2 regions of the Virgibacillus carmonensis genome follow, and region 2 is predicted to be linked to the other one. Evidence: predicted binding sites of a transcription regulator. Region 2 holds the regulator's gene; the other holds the start of a gene.

Region 1 (7,969 bases), on a different contig from region 2:
ATTAAATCAATACCAGTTAAGGTTTCTAATGTACGTATATTACGACCTTCACGTCCAATTATCCGCCCTTTCATTTCATCATTCGGAAGGTTAACCACAGATACAGTAGTTTCTGCTACATGATCTGCTGCACAACGCTGTAACGCCAAAGAAAGAATGCTTTTTGCTTTTTTATCTGCCTCTTCTTTTGCACGGTTTTCAGCTTCTTTTATCATTAGTGCTGATTCGTGTGTTACCTCTTGTTCGATGCGTTCTAAGATAATCTGCTTAGCTTGGTCCGTTGTATATCCTGAAATGCGTTCAAGCTCCGTTTGCTGCATTTGTATCATAGCTTCCACTTTGCTTTCCATTTCTTCAATTTGTTGTTGTTTTTCTGTTAGTGAGTTTTCTTTCTTCTCTAACAAGAGCTCACGCTTATCAAGCGTTTCACTTTTTCTGTCCAGATTTTCTTCTTTTTGCATTAGACGAGTTTCTTGTTTTTGTGATTCGTTTCGTCGTTCACGCAAATCTTGTTCTGTTTGCTGGCGAAGTTTGTGATTTTCATCTTTCGCCTCAAGAAGTGCTTCTTTTTTCGAAGCATCTGCATTTCGATGTGCTTCATCAACTATTTGCTTTGCTAATTTTTCTGCACTTGAAATTTTAGCTTCAGCTATAGATTTACGAATCAGATAACCAACAACAATACCGACGATTAGGGCAAGCAAAGCGGAGATGATTATTGTAATAATGTCCACGGTTTCACCTCCCATTGCTATAAAGTTGTACAATTCATTATTGTCGGCATGTACCAAATTTTAACTAAAAATATCAATATTTGTATAATGCAATTAAAATAATTATACATTCTAATTTTAATTGTCAACATTACCATTGTCAAGGAATCGTAAGAATTAAAAAATATAGTTTTATCGAGAGAGAGAATAACAGCCATGGTAACTGTCCAAAACCTACTAGAGTAATATAAAATAAAAGAAAAAGTAAATCCTCATTCCAATGGTTACAGAATGAGAATTTACTAGATATATTACATAATTAAGCGTTTGTTGAAGTTTCTTTTCCTTCTACTTCTTCAACATCGTCTTCTGGTGTGGCATCTAATTTATAATGATTACGAATCTTTTCTTTTATCTCTGCCATTACATTTTCATTCTCTTTTAAGAATTGTTTTGCGTTTTCCCGCCCTTGGCCAAGACGCTCCTCATTATAGGAATACCATGAGCCGCTCTTTTGAACGATATCTAAGTCTGAGCCGATATCAATGAGTTCGCCTTCTCTTGAAATCCCTTCGCCATACATAATATCAACTTCAGCGACTTTAAATGGTGGAGCAACTTTGTTTTTAACTACTTTAATTCGGGCTTTATTACCAAGTATATCGTTACCTTGTTTTAATGTCTCTGCACGACGTACTTCGAGTCGGACAGAAGAATAAAATTTAAGTGCACGTCCACCAGGAGTTGTTTCTGGGTTACCAAACATAATGCCGACCTTTTCCCTGATTTGGTTAATAAAAACAGCAGTAGTTCTTGATTTGTTGATAGCACCTGAAAGTTTTCTTAAAGCTTGAGACATGAGACGTGCTTGTAAACCAACATGCGCATCTCCCATATCTCCCTCTATTTCTGCCTTAGGAACTAATGCCGCAACCGAGTCTATAACAACAATATCCACTGCACCACTTCGAACGAGCGCTTCCGCGATCTCTAGTGCTTGTTCTCCTGTGTCTGGTTGTGATAAAAGCAATTCATCGATATCAACCCCTAGTGCTCTTGCATAGCTTGGATCAAGGGCATGCTCAGCATCAATAAACGCTGCCTGGCCACCCTTGCCTTGTGCCTCAGCAATTGCGTGTAAAGCTACTGTTGTTTTACCAGAGGATTCTGGACCATATATTTCCACAACACGTCCACGTGGATACCCACCAATTCCTAATGCTACATCCAAAGCTAACGACCCACTTGGAATAGTTGCAATCCTTTGTTCAGCTGTTTCACCTAATTTCATAATAGAACCTTTACCAAATTGTTTCTCTATATTTCTTAACGCCATATCTAATGCTTGTTTTTTATCGCTCAACGAGACAACCTCCTTTAACTAACTATATCTATCATACATGGTTTTATTTTATTTGCCAAGGCTAAAATCGAATAAATGTTCCCATTTTTTCATTGTTTATTTCTAAGTAATTCAGATTTAGCCATATAAGGAATAGCTAAAATACAATTTTTACTATAAACCAATAACTAACATACTATTTTAAGAAATTAAACAAAAGTTCATAGCCTTTCCAGACTGCTTTTTTTCTGATCGACTGACGGTCACCATGAAAAACAAATTTTTCTATTTGTTTTTTACCCATGTCATCAACTATCCCTATATATACAGTTCCTACTGGATGACCTTCTACACTACTTGGGCCAGCAACACCAGTAAAACTAATTCCTATAGATGATCCTAAAACAATGCGTATATTAGTTGCTAAGGAATCTGCGCATTCCTCACTAATCACACCAATATCTTTTGTAATACGTGTTGGAACTTGCAAGAGCTTTTCTTTAACTTTTGTATCATAACAAACAATCCCACCAGGACATACAGCTGATGCACCTTCTACACCTATCAATCTATTAGTAAACAATCCGCCTGTTAAACTTTCTGCAGCGGCAACCGTTTTACTCTGTTCCTTTAATAATTGAAAAACACGTTGATCAATGGTTTCATCATCAATCCCATATAAATGAGATCCAACTCTATTTGCAATTATTTGCTGTGTATCTGTTATTAATTGTTTTGCTTGTTCTTTTGTGTTAGCTTTTGCTGTCAAACGAATAGCAACCCCTTCTGTTTGAGCAAGTGGTGCAATCGTCGGGTTAGTTTGTGCAGCTATGATATCTTTTAGTTCATACTCTAATTGAGCTTCGCCTATACCAATAAACTGGAGCATTCTAGACGCTATAATAGTAGATTCTTCAGATAAATTTTGGATATAAGGTAATACTTCATCTGAAAATAGTTGCTTCATTTCTTTTGGAACACCAGGGAGAAAAACCCACACTTTATCATTTCGATTGATAATCATGCCCGGTGCCATTCCAACTTTATTTTCGAGTACAAATGCATCTTCAAATACTCGAGCCTGTTTTTTATTATTTGGTGTCATGGCTAGCAGTTGTTTGTCAAAATATGCAGAGATCTTATCCATTGAAAGCTTGTGTTCATTCATTGTTAAACCAGATAAAAGTTGAAACGCTTCCCTGGTTAGATCATCATCTGTAGGACCTAAACCGCCAGTAACCACAATGACATCCGAACGATTAGCCGCTTGATTAAATTGATCATGTACTCTTTTTAGATTATCACCTACTACACTATGAAAAAGCACGTTCACCCCATGTAATGCAAGTTTTTGCGAAATCCACTGTGCATTTGTATTTGCAATTTGACCTAGTAGAAGTTCTGTACCTACAGCAACAATTTCTGCATTTATTTGTTTCATCACTTCGAATCCCTCATCACGTTCCAGTTTTTAACAAAATAATCATAACCAGAATATACAGTAATAATTAATGCCGCGTAAAGGCTAACAATGTCAAAGCGAAAGCCTATATAAGAAAATGGGAAATTGTGAAGAAGTAATGCTGAAATAGACACTATTTGAATCCATGTTTTTAATTTACCCATTTGGCTAGCTGCTAGGACTACACCTTCTCCAGCTGCAACTAAACGTAATCCTGTTACAGCAAATTCCCTACTTATAATTACTATTACAACCCAAGCCGGTGCCAGACCCAGTTCTACAAGCAATATTAAGGCGGCGGAGACAAGAAGTTTATCTGCAAGTGGGTCTAAAAACTTCCCTAAATTTGTTACAAGATTATACTTACGCGCATAATATCCATCTACCCAATCAGTTGTTGAAGCTATGATAAATAATAATCCTGCTACCAAATGTGATATAGGTAACACCGCTTCACCAATATTTATCTCGCCCCAGTCAAAAGGAACGGATAATAATATGATGAAAATGGGAATTAAAAATATTCGGGATAGTGTAATCTTATTAGGTATGTTCATTGTTTTTCCTCCTATTACGTAAACCCTTCCACAAATAATTAAAGGGAAGGGTTTAACACATCTTATTATTCTTCAGTTTGATTAATATTTATCCATATTTTCTGATGTACCTTCTCTGTTTCATCAACAGGATATTCTAATTCGACCCCATTAATTGTAATTTGTAGGGCGGGGGCATTTCCAACATTAAAATAAATCCGTTTATCGCCAGAAACATCTATCTCTTTTGGTGAATTTTCAGCAGAAAAAGAACCTGCGTAATATTGTTTTTCTTTATCATTTGTTATTGCAAGATAGGTGTTAGCATCAGACTCGAGTGATATTACCACTTCTTCACTGGCATTGTTTAGATCAAATGTAGATTCCGGACTTGTGCCCGATCCTTCTTCCACTAAATCCAAAGTAGGTTCGACTTCCTCATCTGTATCTGGATCCTCTGCAGAAGTATCCGAATTTTCTTCATCTGAAGGCGTTTCATCTGTTGATGTTGATTCACTACCCTCATCAGGATTAGTGCCTTCATTAGATGTTTGATTGTCCTGAGTGTTTGTTTCTCCAGGGTCGTATATAATTTCATTATCATCTGAAGTGTCCACAGGATCTGTTGAATCATTGCCCGTTGTTTTTGAGATAAAATACCAAGCCGCAAAAAAGATACCAATTATAAGTAAAATAACAATTATTGTTGGAAAAAGAGAGAAAATCACCGGACCTCTCGAAGAATTTGAATCTCTTCTTGAGCGCTGAATTCGTGTATATTGTTCCGTGCTTTTTTCTTCTGTTTCTGGTACTTCCTCTTTATACTCATCTAATAATTCGTTAGGATCTAGTCCAACAGCTGCAGCATATTCTTTAATAAATGCACGAGCATAGAACTTCCCTGGTAACACATGAAAATTGCCTTCTTCAATAGCAACTAGATATCGTTTTTGAATCTTCGTTGTTTCCTGGACACTTTCAAGGGATAAATTTTGTGCTACACGCGCTTCCTTTAATTTCGTTCCAATTTCCATAAGTAACACCATCCAATTTAAAAATCAAACATCGAGAAACCATTTTCATTTGATGCGTTTTCTTTTTCTATAGGTTCGTATGTAATCTCTTCACCCTCATTACTGCGCAGTTCGATAATGTAATCAAAGTCTTTTAATTCATATTCAGTGGACTTTACAAACATATCTGGATGTTCCACAACTTTAATAGCAGGTATTGCCATTATTTCTCTAATTAATTGCCAATGCTTTTCGTTAGCACGACGCGTTGATACAATTCCATCAATGATATAAATATTGTCACTATTGTATTCATCTTTAATTAATTGACTCCGAATCGTTTGCTTTAATAATGTACTAGATACAAATAACCATCGTTTATTCGCACAAACACTCGCAGCCACAATCGATTCCGTTTTCCCAACCCTTGGCATTCCGCGGATTCCAATTAATTTGTGACCTTCCTTTTTATATAACTCTGCCATAAAATCAACTAATAGTCCTAATTCATCACGTACAAAGCGAAATGTTTTTTTGTCATCGACATCACTTTGTATATATCGGCCATGTCTCACAGCTAATTTATCACGTAACTTTGGTTTACGAAGCTTGGTGATTTTGATTGTTTCAGTTGTTTCCAAAATTGACCTTAGTCGGGTAATTTGTTCATCTTTTTTAGATAACAAAAGCATGCCTCGTCTCGAATTTTCAACACCATTAATTGAAATAATATTAATGGAAAGCATTCCTAATAAAGAAGAGATATCACCTAATAAACCAGGACGGTTATATTGAATTTCATATTCAAGGTACCATTCTGTTTTTTCCATAATACGCTCCTTTTTGTTACACGCTATTTTAATGTTACCTAATTAGAGCTGTAAATGCAATCTATCTTTAAAATAATAATAAATGATTTTTGATTCTGTGAAAAGAAGAATATGACTTATATGACAAAAAAGAAAAGAAGCTGCATGTTATCAGCTTCTTTAATCTGCATCCAAATAATTTACTGTTGTGTATTACCTTGGTTTTGAACAAGTTTAACCATTGTACTTGCCAATGCTTGCTTTTCTTCTTTTGAAGCAGCGGTCCATAACTCTCTTAAGACAGCTTCTTCATTATTTTTTGCGTCTACACTCTTCGATAGATAGTCGCCTACTTCATATGCTACGTTGTTGACCGCTTGTTGACTCATACCCTCAGATTGGGCTTGTTGCAAACGGTTTGACAAAAACTCTTTCCATGTATCAAAATTATCTAAAACAGACATCAAACATCCTCCTTTTAACTTATTTTACATAGATAGTATTTGAAAATCTAAATACTTTATACATGTAAGTTAGAGAAAAGGATTTTTACCATGCGCCGGTAATATTAATAATTTCTCCTTGGATATAAGTTGACTTCTCGTCCATTAGAAAACGAACTGTATGGGCAATTTCATCGGGAGACCCAGGTCTATTCGCCGGTATTTGATCGACAATTGCTTGCTTTTCTTCCTCTGAAAAGTGATGATTCATTTTAGTATCAATAAATCCAGGACTGATTGCATTAACGGATATACCACTCGGTGCAACCTCCTTAGCTAATGCTTTCACAAAACTATTTTGCGCCCCTTTAACTGATGAATATAAAACTTCATTACTTGCACCAACATTACCCCAAATGGATGTGATCAAAATAACTGTGCCTTTTTTCTTGTGCACCATAGTAGGCAGTAGATGGTTAACAATCATCCAAGGAGCTTTCACATGTAATGTCAGCATTTCGTCCATTACATCTTCTTCACTATCCTGGAAAAGTGCATGATGTGCTCTCCCACTCGCAATGATAATTGCATCTACGGAAAACACTAACTGGCTTATAAAATACTTAATTCCATCGGCACGGCTAAGGTCGGCTTTTATTTCTGACAAAATGCATTCTTCGTTTATCTTTTCTCGTAAATTTTTAAATCCATCATTATTTTTATTATAGTGAAGAAGAAGACTGCATCCCTCACTTGCCAATTGTTTAGCAATAGCTAGTCCAATATCGCCGCTTGCACCAACAATTAATACGGTTTTCCCCATTGTATCTCCCTATTCTGCTTTAATTTTAAATGAAGTTAACTGCTCTTCTTTAATCCAATCCTTTAAAAATGACGAAACTTCTTCATATGTTAATGATTGTAACCTTGGAATTATCTCTAAGAAATCAATTCCCATCGTATGATAATGAATATATTTTTTCGCCATAAACTCAATCGAGTTCATGGCACGCAACAATTGCCCAATTTGCTTTTTCTTCATCCGTTCAAATTCAGCTTCACTTATCTTCTTTTCTTTGATACTTAGCAACATTTCTTTTACAAGTTTGTCGAATTCTTCGGGTTTTGAGGTATTACTCCCTATTATTGCATACCCAAATCCCTTTTCAATCGTTGTTTCAAAATAGAAACTATTGTCAATTATACCTTTCTGATACAATGCCTGATAAAATGAACCTCCTTCTGAAAAGTAAAAATCTATTATCATACCTTGCACAAGATCGTTTATTAAGAAGGTGTCGCTATCTAATTCATCCACCGTCCCTTTAATTCCGACTGAACACTTCGGTATAGAAACTGGCATGTTAATCGTTGTTTCTTTTTTAAATACTTCCTTTGGTTCATCTGGCATTACACGTTTGATTTCATCTGATGGAGGGAATTTTTTGGACAGTTGATTTTGCTTAATAAGTTCCATCATCTTTTCTTCATCAAAGTTACCTGCTATAAACAAAGTCATGTTATCAGGATGATAGAAAGTTTGGTAACATTCATATAAATCCTCTTTTGTGATAGAAGCAATTGATTCTATTGTACCTGCAATATCTACCTTAACCGGATGATGATGAAATAAATTTTGAATAGTACCCAT
Region 2 (7,969 bases):
GCAGTTTGACGGGTAGCAAAACCCCCACCTCAAAAATTGAAGTTAGACAGAAAATTTTAGGTGGAGGATAACTGCCCGTTCAAGCCCGATTGGTTCAACTAACATTCAGTGGGGGAAGAAAAAACCCCACTGAATGAAATGAAGTTTCACTTTATATACTAATACAAATGTTTTAAAAAATCTATTAAAACCCAGAGAATCCAAACACTCCTGCTAAATAGGAGGTTAGTTTTGTCATCCAGTCAAAAAACAGGGCAATTCCCATGAATATCATAACATATCCACCGATTCTCATAAGTTTTAAACTGTTTCGTTTAATCCAAGATAATTTTCCAATAAAGAAAGATAGGATTAAAAATGGTAGTGAAAAACCAAGAGTATAGCTGATCATCATAATCATTCCAAGATCAGGGTTAGACGCTGCTAATGAAAATACAATTGCTAAAATTGGTCCGATACATGGTGTCCACCCCATCGAGAAAGCCATCCCAATTAACACAGAACCAAAATATCCAGAAGGACGATTTTTGAATGTAATTTTTTTATCTTTCATAAGAAATTCGAAATTAAATACTCCTACAATTACTAACCCGAAAAACACAATAAGAATTGCGCCAATTTGACGAATTATATCTTTGTATGTAAGTAAAAACTCAGATATAAAAGTAGTGGTAAAACCAAACGCAATGAATATACTTGAAAATCCAACTAAGAAAAATATAGTGTGCAACAGGCTCTTGCGTTTTAGCATGATATTATCTTCTTTTACTTCATTCACACTCATGCCCGTTATATAGGATAGAAAAGCGGGATATAATGGCAAGACACATGGTGAAATAAATGATAAAAATCCTGCTGCAAATGCAATGAATATATTGATTTCTGACATATTAATCCTCCTAAAAACCATTCACTTCATAAATTTTAACAGATAGTGAATAGATTTTATGATGCGGAATTTGACAATATAACAACTATTTTAAATACCCCCTAATACTACTAAGTATTAAGGGGTATGCATTAACGTGTTAGAACTTATTACTTACTCTGCTGGTTGTTCATAGAACGCATCATTTGATTAATTTTCTTCTGTGATGGTTTTTGACCCATCTGCATCATCATCGTTCGTAGCATTTGTTCATTAATTGGTGGGTTTTTCTTTAAGTAATTCATCATATATTTTCTTGCAATGAAGAAACCAAGAGCAACTCCAACAATAAGAGCCAATATACCAATTAATACGACCCAAATCGTGCCCATTTCAAGCCTTCCCCCTTCATGTTGTCTCTCATACAGTATAGTAAATCAAAGGGTAGAATACAATACTTGCTCATTCAAATGATCCTTTAACTTTATTACTGGAGAAATCCAACCATAGTTATTTAAATTATTACCCAATACAAATAAGGATGGATGGAATAATTGTAAAATAGGAAATAACAACATTTCTGCATCTTGTAGCATATCACAACGAAATTCTATCTGTTTTTCACTAATATGTAAAGAGATGTAGTATTTATCTTGTTCTATTTCTATTATATTATTACCATCTTTCACTATAGCCTTGTTATTATACAATGTTTTAATTTTAGTAATCAACTCTTTTGTAGAAAAAAAAGAGGTTATTTCTTTAAATTGATCATCTATCACCTTATTTTTACCGTCTTCGTGGTATTGTTTGAAAAAACGATAGAGTATATCACTTCTATAATAATAGCGCTCAGCAAATTCATTTTTAATCGAGTAAATAGAATACGTATTCAACAATATCACTCCTTTTGTTATTATTATACGTATTCTATTTCAAAATAATGTCAAAATGAGTTGCATTTCACCACTAGTTTTGTCGAATAACAAGAGGTCTCAACATTTTCTTTGTTGAGACCTCTATTCTTTCTATTTCACTAGTTTTTCTACCTGTTTTATAACGTTCTCAACGGTAAATCCGTATTCTTCCATAACTTTATCACCTTTTGCTGATGCACCAAATGTATCAATTCCAAGTACTTTACCTTGGTCTCCTACATAACGCTCCCAGCCGAATGGTGATGCCATTTCAATTGCAAGACGACTTTTCACCTGTGGTGGTATTACCTCGTTTTGGTAAGCAATATCCTGCTCGTTAAAACGATCCCATGATGGCATGCTCACCACGTTTACATAAATATTTCTTTCTTTTAGTTCTTTTTGTGCTTTAACTGCTAGTTGAACCTCAGATCCTGTTGCAAGTAATAATGCATCTGGAGTTTCTTTATCACTTTCACTTACCACATAAGCACCTTTTTTAACGCCTTCGTACGCATGCTCTTTTGTACCATCTAGAGTTGGCAATCCCTGTCTGGTTAACACTAATGCAGTTGGTTTGTTTGTCGATTCTAACGCCAAACGCCATGCTGCTTGTGTTTCATTACCGTCAGCCGGGCGAATAAGTGATAAGCCCGGCATTGCACGGAATGCTGGTAGGTGTTCAATCGGTTCATGTGTTGGGCCATCTTCCCCCACAGCAATAGAATCATGTGTAAACACATATGTTACAGGAATGTTCATGATAGCCGATAAGCGTACAGCTGGACGTAAATAGTCACTGAACACAAAGAATGTACCCGCGTACACTTTTAATCCTCCATGAAGCGCCATACCATTAAGTGCTGCTGCCATTGCAAATTCGCGAACACCAAACCAAATATTTTTTCCAGCATAATTTTCACGTGAAAAGTCGGTCTGTTCATTTACAGTAGTCTTATTGGAACCTGCTAAATCAGCACTACCGCCAAATAAATTTGGAAGTTTGTTTGATACAGCATTAAGTACTTCACCTGATGATGCACGAGTTGCTAACTTATCTTTTTCAGGTTCATAAATAGGTAATTCCTTGTCCCAATCAAGTGGTAGATCACCATTGATTGCTTGTTCAAGTTTTTTAGCGTCTTCAGGGTATTTTTCTTTATAATTATCAAACAATTGTTTCCAGTTATCTTCTGCGTCTTTCCCACTCTTACCGATCTTTTCATGAAAGTCAGCATAAACTTCTTCAGGGACATGAAAATCATCGTGTGGCCATTGGTATGCCTCTTTCGTAAGTTTAACTTCATCGAGACCCAGTGGTGCTCCATGTGACGCCGAAGAAGCGGATTTATTAGGAGAACCAAAACCAATTACGGTTTTAACCTCTATCAATGTTGGTTGATTCGTATTTTCTTTCGCTTCTTTTATCGCATTACGAAGTGCATTTACATCATTTCCGTCCTCTACACGAATGACCTGCCATCCGTATGCGTTAAAACGCTGTTCCGTATTATCGGAAAATGATCGATCCAAATCACCATCTAATGAAATGTCATTTGAATCATATAAAGCGATTAGTTTACCTAAACCAAGATGACCAGCAAGTGAAGCTGTTTCATGGGAAATTCCTTCCATTAGATCACCGTCACTAATGAGCGCATACGTATGATGATCAATGATGGATAAATCATCTTTATTAAAAGTAGCTGCAAGATGCGCTTCTGCCATTGCCATACCAACTGACATAGCAATACCTTGTCCGAGTGGTCCAGTTGTTGCCTCAACCCCATCTGTATGATGAACCTCAGGGTGGCCAGGTGTTTTTGAATCCCATTGTCTAAAGTCCTTTAGGTCATCAATCGTTACATCATATCCTGCTAAGTGAAGTAAACTATATAACAGCATAGATCCGTGTCCGGCTGACAATACAAAACGATCACGATTAAACCATTTTGAATTTTTGGGGTTTTGGTTCATAAAGTCTGTCCACAATGTGTATGCCATCGGAGCAGCCCCCATTGGTAAACCTGGGTGACCCGAATTAGCATTTTCAATAGCGTCGATTGCTAGAGTGCGAATCGTGTTTATTGATAGTTGTTCTACGTTAATTGTCATGAAAAGTCTCCTTCCTTGTCGAAACTTGTTTTAATCCTATTCAATTCTATAATGAAATCCAAGTTGTAACAAGTACCATTTTATCCACTACTACCAAAACTAGTTATTTTTATTTTTCTTTTGTAGCTCTTTTACTTTTTTGGGGGTTACATCATTTCCTTCTGGGTCCTTTACTGTCATAGTTTTAAATTGATTTTTAAAAGATGAGCGAACGTTACCTAAATATTCTGTGCGTAAGGTTTTTTGTTCCTTCTTTTCTTCTTCCGTTAACCCCTCATTTTTAGCTTTTTTCGCAAGTATATTAATACGTTCTAATTTTTCTTTAGAAATCATGTTATTACTACCTCCCTAACATAATAGAAAAACTCGGCATCACCTCGTCTTTAATAGCGAATGCCGAAGTTTATCTTATACTTAAGTCCTTTAAACTTTTTATACTCCTCAAGTGAAAAAAAGCACGAACTTTATACTAGTCCCTGCTTTTTTATATTATCGTTCTATCCTTATTAATTCAAGTATTATGATATTCTTGAAACCTTCGATGTACGGTTGCTTTTGATACATTAAATCCAAGACCATTTAAAGTCCTTGCAATTTCTTCAAATGATAATTTGTTTTCACGTAATCGTACCACTTCTTCTATCGGAAAATCTATGCGTTGTCTACCAGAAGCCTGATTACGATTCGATAAATTTTTCCCAGGATCAAAACCCTCGTCAATCGCTTTATTCATCCCTCTTTTTATTTTAATATTATGGATTTTACGCTGGTATTCTTCGACAATGCCCACGATTTGTAAAACCATTGAATCTGATTCTGAAAGCTCTAGCTTGCCGTTATGAATCGCTGTATAGATAGGTATGTGAAGTTTATTAAGTTGATGAAATAGTGCAACCTTTGTATTTCCCCGTCCTAAACGCGTTTCATCTTGTATGAGTAAACAATCCGCATTCTGACTGGTGAAATGTTCAAGCATTTCAAAGACACCGTCCCGTTCTATTTCATAGCCGCTAGCCTGTTCTTTTATAATGGCTATCACGGTCATTTCATACATTTGCGCTAAATGTATTAACTCCTTTTCCTGTCTAGCTAAGGAAGTTTCCTGTTCTTTTTTATCTGTACTTACTCGACAATATAGTATCGTGTTCACTATTCATACACTCCAGCTATTAGTTTATTTATTAGAGGATGTTCAAAAAGCCACCAAATGATAAATGGCGAATCTCTTCGTTGAAAAAGCCGCTTCTACTAAGTGCGTGCAAGTCCGGCCCTCAAACTCTCGTGCCTCGACCTTGACGCACAGGACGTGCTGATGTCGACTTTGCAACAGGATAAGGAAAGCTACCCTGAAAATGCATCGCACGATGAAAATCGTCTTTGATTTTCGAGGACACCTAAGTTCTTAGTCGACTAATTCTGTGACTTTTTGAACGAGCATTATTGGTTAAGCACTTGTAATCATAGAGAAGTATAAAAACACTAACGTTAATGCAAAAGCTACTAGGTAAAATGCATCTGTTTTATTTATTTTATCAAACATGAAAATCAATCCTTTCTATTTACAAGAACCTTTGTTCGCGTCTAGTTAAAACCATACACCCGAACATACGGTCTTGTCAACTGTTTCTCGAACGGATGTTTGCTTTTTCTGGAAAATAGTGATAAACTATCAGTAATAAATCCTATGCGCGAGGTGTTAGATAGATGACAAAACTATCCAAAAGGCAAGAAACAATTCTTGAATATATTAAAGATGAAGTAAATAAAAAAGGTTATCCACCATCCGTAAGAGAAATTGCAGTAGCAGTTGGTCTTGCATCTAGTTCAACTGTTCATGGCCACTTATCAAGACTAGAAAGTAAGGGCTATATTAGAAGGGACCCAACAAAACCACGAGCAATTGAGGTATTAAATCTATCATTAGAAAGCAATGTTCCAAGGGATGCAGTTCGGTATGCACCTGTTATTGGTAAAGTTACAGCAGGTATCCCGATTACTGCTGTAGAAAATATAGAAGAGTTTATTCCGTTACCTAGTTCTTCTTCCTCCCCAGATGATAATATTTTCATCCTGATCATTCAGGGAGAAAGCATGATTGAAGCAGGTATACTTGATGGGGATATGGTAATTGTAAAACAACAAAACACCGCACAAAATGGCGAAATAGTCGTTGCTATGACTGATGAGAATGAGGCTACTGTGAAGCGATTCTTTAAAGAAAAAGATCACATACGGTTGCAACCTGAAAATGCAACAATGGAAGCACTAATCTATCAAAATGTAACTATTTTAGGTAAAGTAACAGGTTTATATCGAAATATCCATTAATAAGAACAAAAACGCAAGAGCCAGTAATGACCGTATGACCTGTCCCACGCAATTTGGTGGTTTAATCGAACCTCCTTTTCATTGAAGTGACCGATAGTGTTACAAAACTAAGCAAATAAAAAAACCTTGATGCAGTTAGGCTAGTCTGCATCAAGGTTTTTTTATTAATCGCAATTTGGATGGTTAGTAAAACTTCACCCTTTAAAAACGAGGTAAGAGAATAATTTCAGGTAGAACGGTCTTTCCAAGTAGGGGCAGATCAACTAACATTTAGTAAGGGAAAAGATAACCTCCACTGAATTTATGATATAAAATTATAGGAAAGTTAATATAATTATTTACAAAAAGATAAAATGAACAGATTGACGCATTAAGCAGAATAACAGTAAAGTTATGCATTAATCCTAAAAAATATCGACCAGTACAAAAAGTACATGGCCGACATAGTTTGCTTATTAAGGGATTTATAATTTTTAAGCTTTTTAATGACACGCTATGTCTGAAAACTTAATAAGAAGTCAAATATTGTTCTCTCTCCCAAGGATGAACAGTCGTTCTAAATCTATACCTTGCTTTTTAAGGCATTCAAAAGTTGTCAAAAATGGCGTGAAAACAACATTTAAAAAATCACCTTTTCAAATGTTTTTCTATTCTTTCAAATATCTGTGGGTGTTTCGTGGGTACTGTCGTGGGTGCAATAAAAAGTAAAGTGTACCCTTTGTAAAGGACATTTTATAAAAGGTTATGCTGCAAGGAGAAGGTGATTTCTGTATTGAACAGGGGTCATCTTCTTTAAGTTCCATGCATACGGCTGTTCAATTATTGCGCCCGATCGTATTATATGGTCAGCCAGTCATTTCTGGTTGACCTATTTTTTAAATAGGTTTTATGCTTAAGAGAGTCGGGGTAGGACGTTTGCGCCCGTGGGACACTGATCCCGTCCGTTATACTGTCCACCCCCTCCTTGTAGAAACATGTTTGAGGCTGGTTGGGACATGATCCCGTATAACAAGCGAAGCTATGACACTACAAGTGATATAGGGGCGTACCGACGAATCGAATCTATTAAAGGGGTATGATTTATATGGATCCTGTTATTGGCTTGGATGTTGCTAAAGGCGAGAGCCAGGTTCAAGCCTTTTTACAAAGAAAGCAAACGTACAAGCAAATTTTTAAATTTAACCATGATCTACCGGGACTTCACGCTTTTCATCACTTTTATCAAGAATTAGAAAAGGTCTCTGGTCAACCTCCGTCCGTTATCTTTGAATCTACTGGACACTACCATGAGCCTGTACTTCAATTTCTTGAAAGTCAGGACATAGTGTACTATTTGATTAATCCAGTGGTTTCTTTTGAGGCTAGAAAAACTAGTTTGCGTAAAGTGAAAACGGATAAAGCTGATGCGTTTCATTTGGGAGAGCTTTACTACAAGGAAGACCTTGAAGTCTATCAAAGAAAAACAGAGAAAGCTCTTAATTTGCGTCTCTTGACGAGACAACACCACAGTGCTTTAACAGAAAGCTATGTTGAGATTAAGCTTCAATTTCAAGTTGCTTTGGATCTTGGATCAGGTTTTCCCAGAATACCATAGTGTTTTTAGTGATCTTTATGGCAAGCTTTCACTAAACACTTTATTACATTATCCAACTGCGTTGGACATTCACAAGGTCTCTCAACAGGCTCTGGTGGATGAAATGCGACAATTCGGAGCGAGACGCTCTCAAGCATGGTTTTTAGA

The links. The regulator LexA, encoded in region 2, represses DNA repair genes until DNA is damaged. The targets are predictions, from matches to a motif close to CGAACATATGTTCG.
Region 1: the regulator LexA is predicted to act here: its motif matches at 2,145-2,158, upstream of recA (recombinase RecA).

The regions. Positions count from the first base shown of each region.
Region 1 is NZ_JBYQFJ010000023.1:25,088-33,056, forward strand. It holds gene rny (ribonuclease Y) at 1-749, opposite strand, end outside; gene recA (recombinase RecA) at 1,033-2,076, opposite strand; gene AC3G7N_RS15630 (competence/damage-inducible protein A) at 2,252-3,496, opposite strand; gene pgsA (CDP-diacylglycerol--glycerol-3-phosphate 3-phosphatidyltransferase) at 3,496-4,074, opposite strand; gene AC3G7N_RS15640 (helix-turn-helix domain-containing protein) at 4,140-5,087, opposite strand; gene AC3G7N_RS15645 (DUF3388 domain-containing protein) at 5,105-5,896, opposite strand; gene AC3G7N_RS15650 (DUF3243 domain-containing protein) at 6,076-6,339, opposite strand; gene ymfI (elongation factor P 5-aminopentanone reductase) at 6,425-7,141, opposite strand; gene yfmH (EF-P 5-aminopentanol modification-associated protein YfmH) at 7,151-7,969, opposite strand, start outside.
Region 2 is NZ_JBYQFJ010000005.1:196,404-204,372, forward strand. It holds gene AC3G7N_RS06230 (cytochrome c biogenesis CcdA family protein) at 185-889, opposite strand; gene AC3G7N_RS06235 (YneF family protein) at 1,039-1,260, opposite strand; gene sirA (sporulation inhibitor of replication protein SirA) at 1,306-1,764, opposite strand; gene tkt (transketolase) at 1,897-3,900, opposite strand; gene AC3G7N_RS06250 (DUF896 domain-containing protein) at 4,000-4,233, opposite strand; gene AC3G7N_RS06255 (YneB family resolvase-like protein) at 4,412-5,050, opposite strand; gene lexA (transcriptional repressor LexA) at 5,605-6,228, shown strand; gene AC3G7N_RS06265 (hypothetical protein) at 6,973-7,095, shown strand; partial or broken gene AC3G7N_RS06270 (IS110 family RNA-guided transposase) at 7,313-7,969, shown strand, end outside.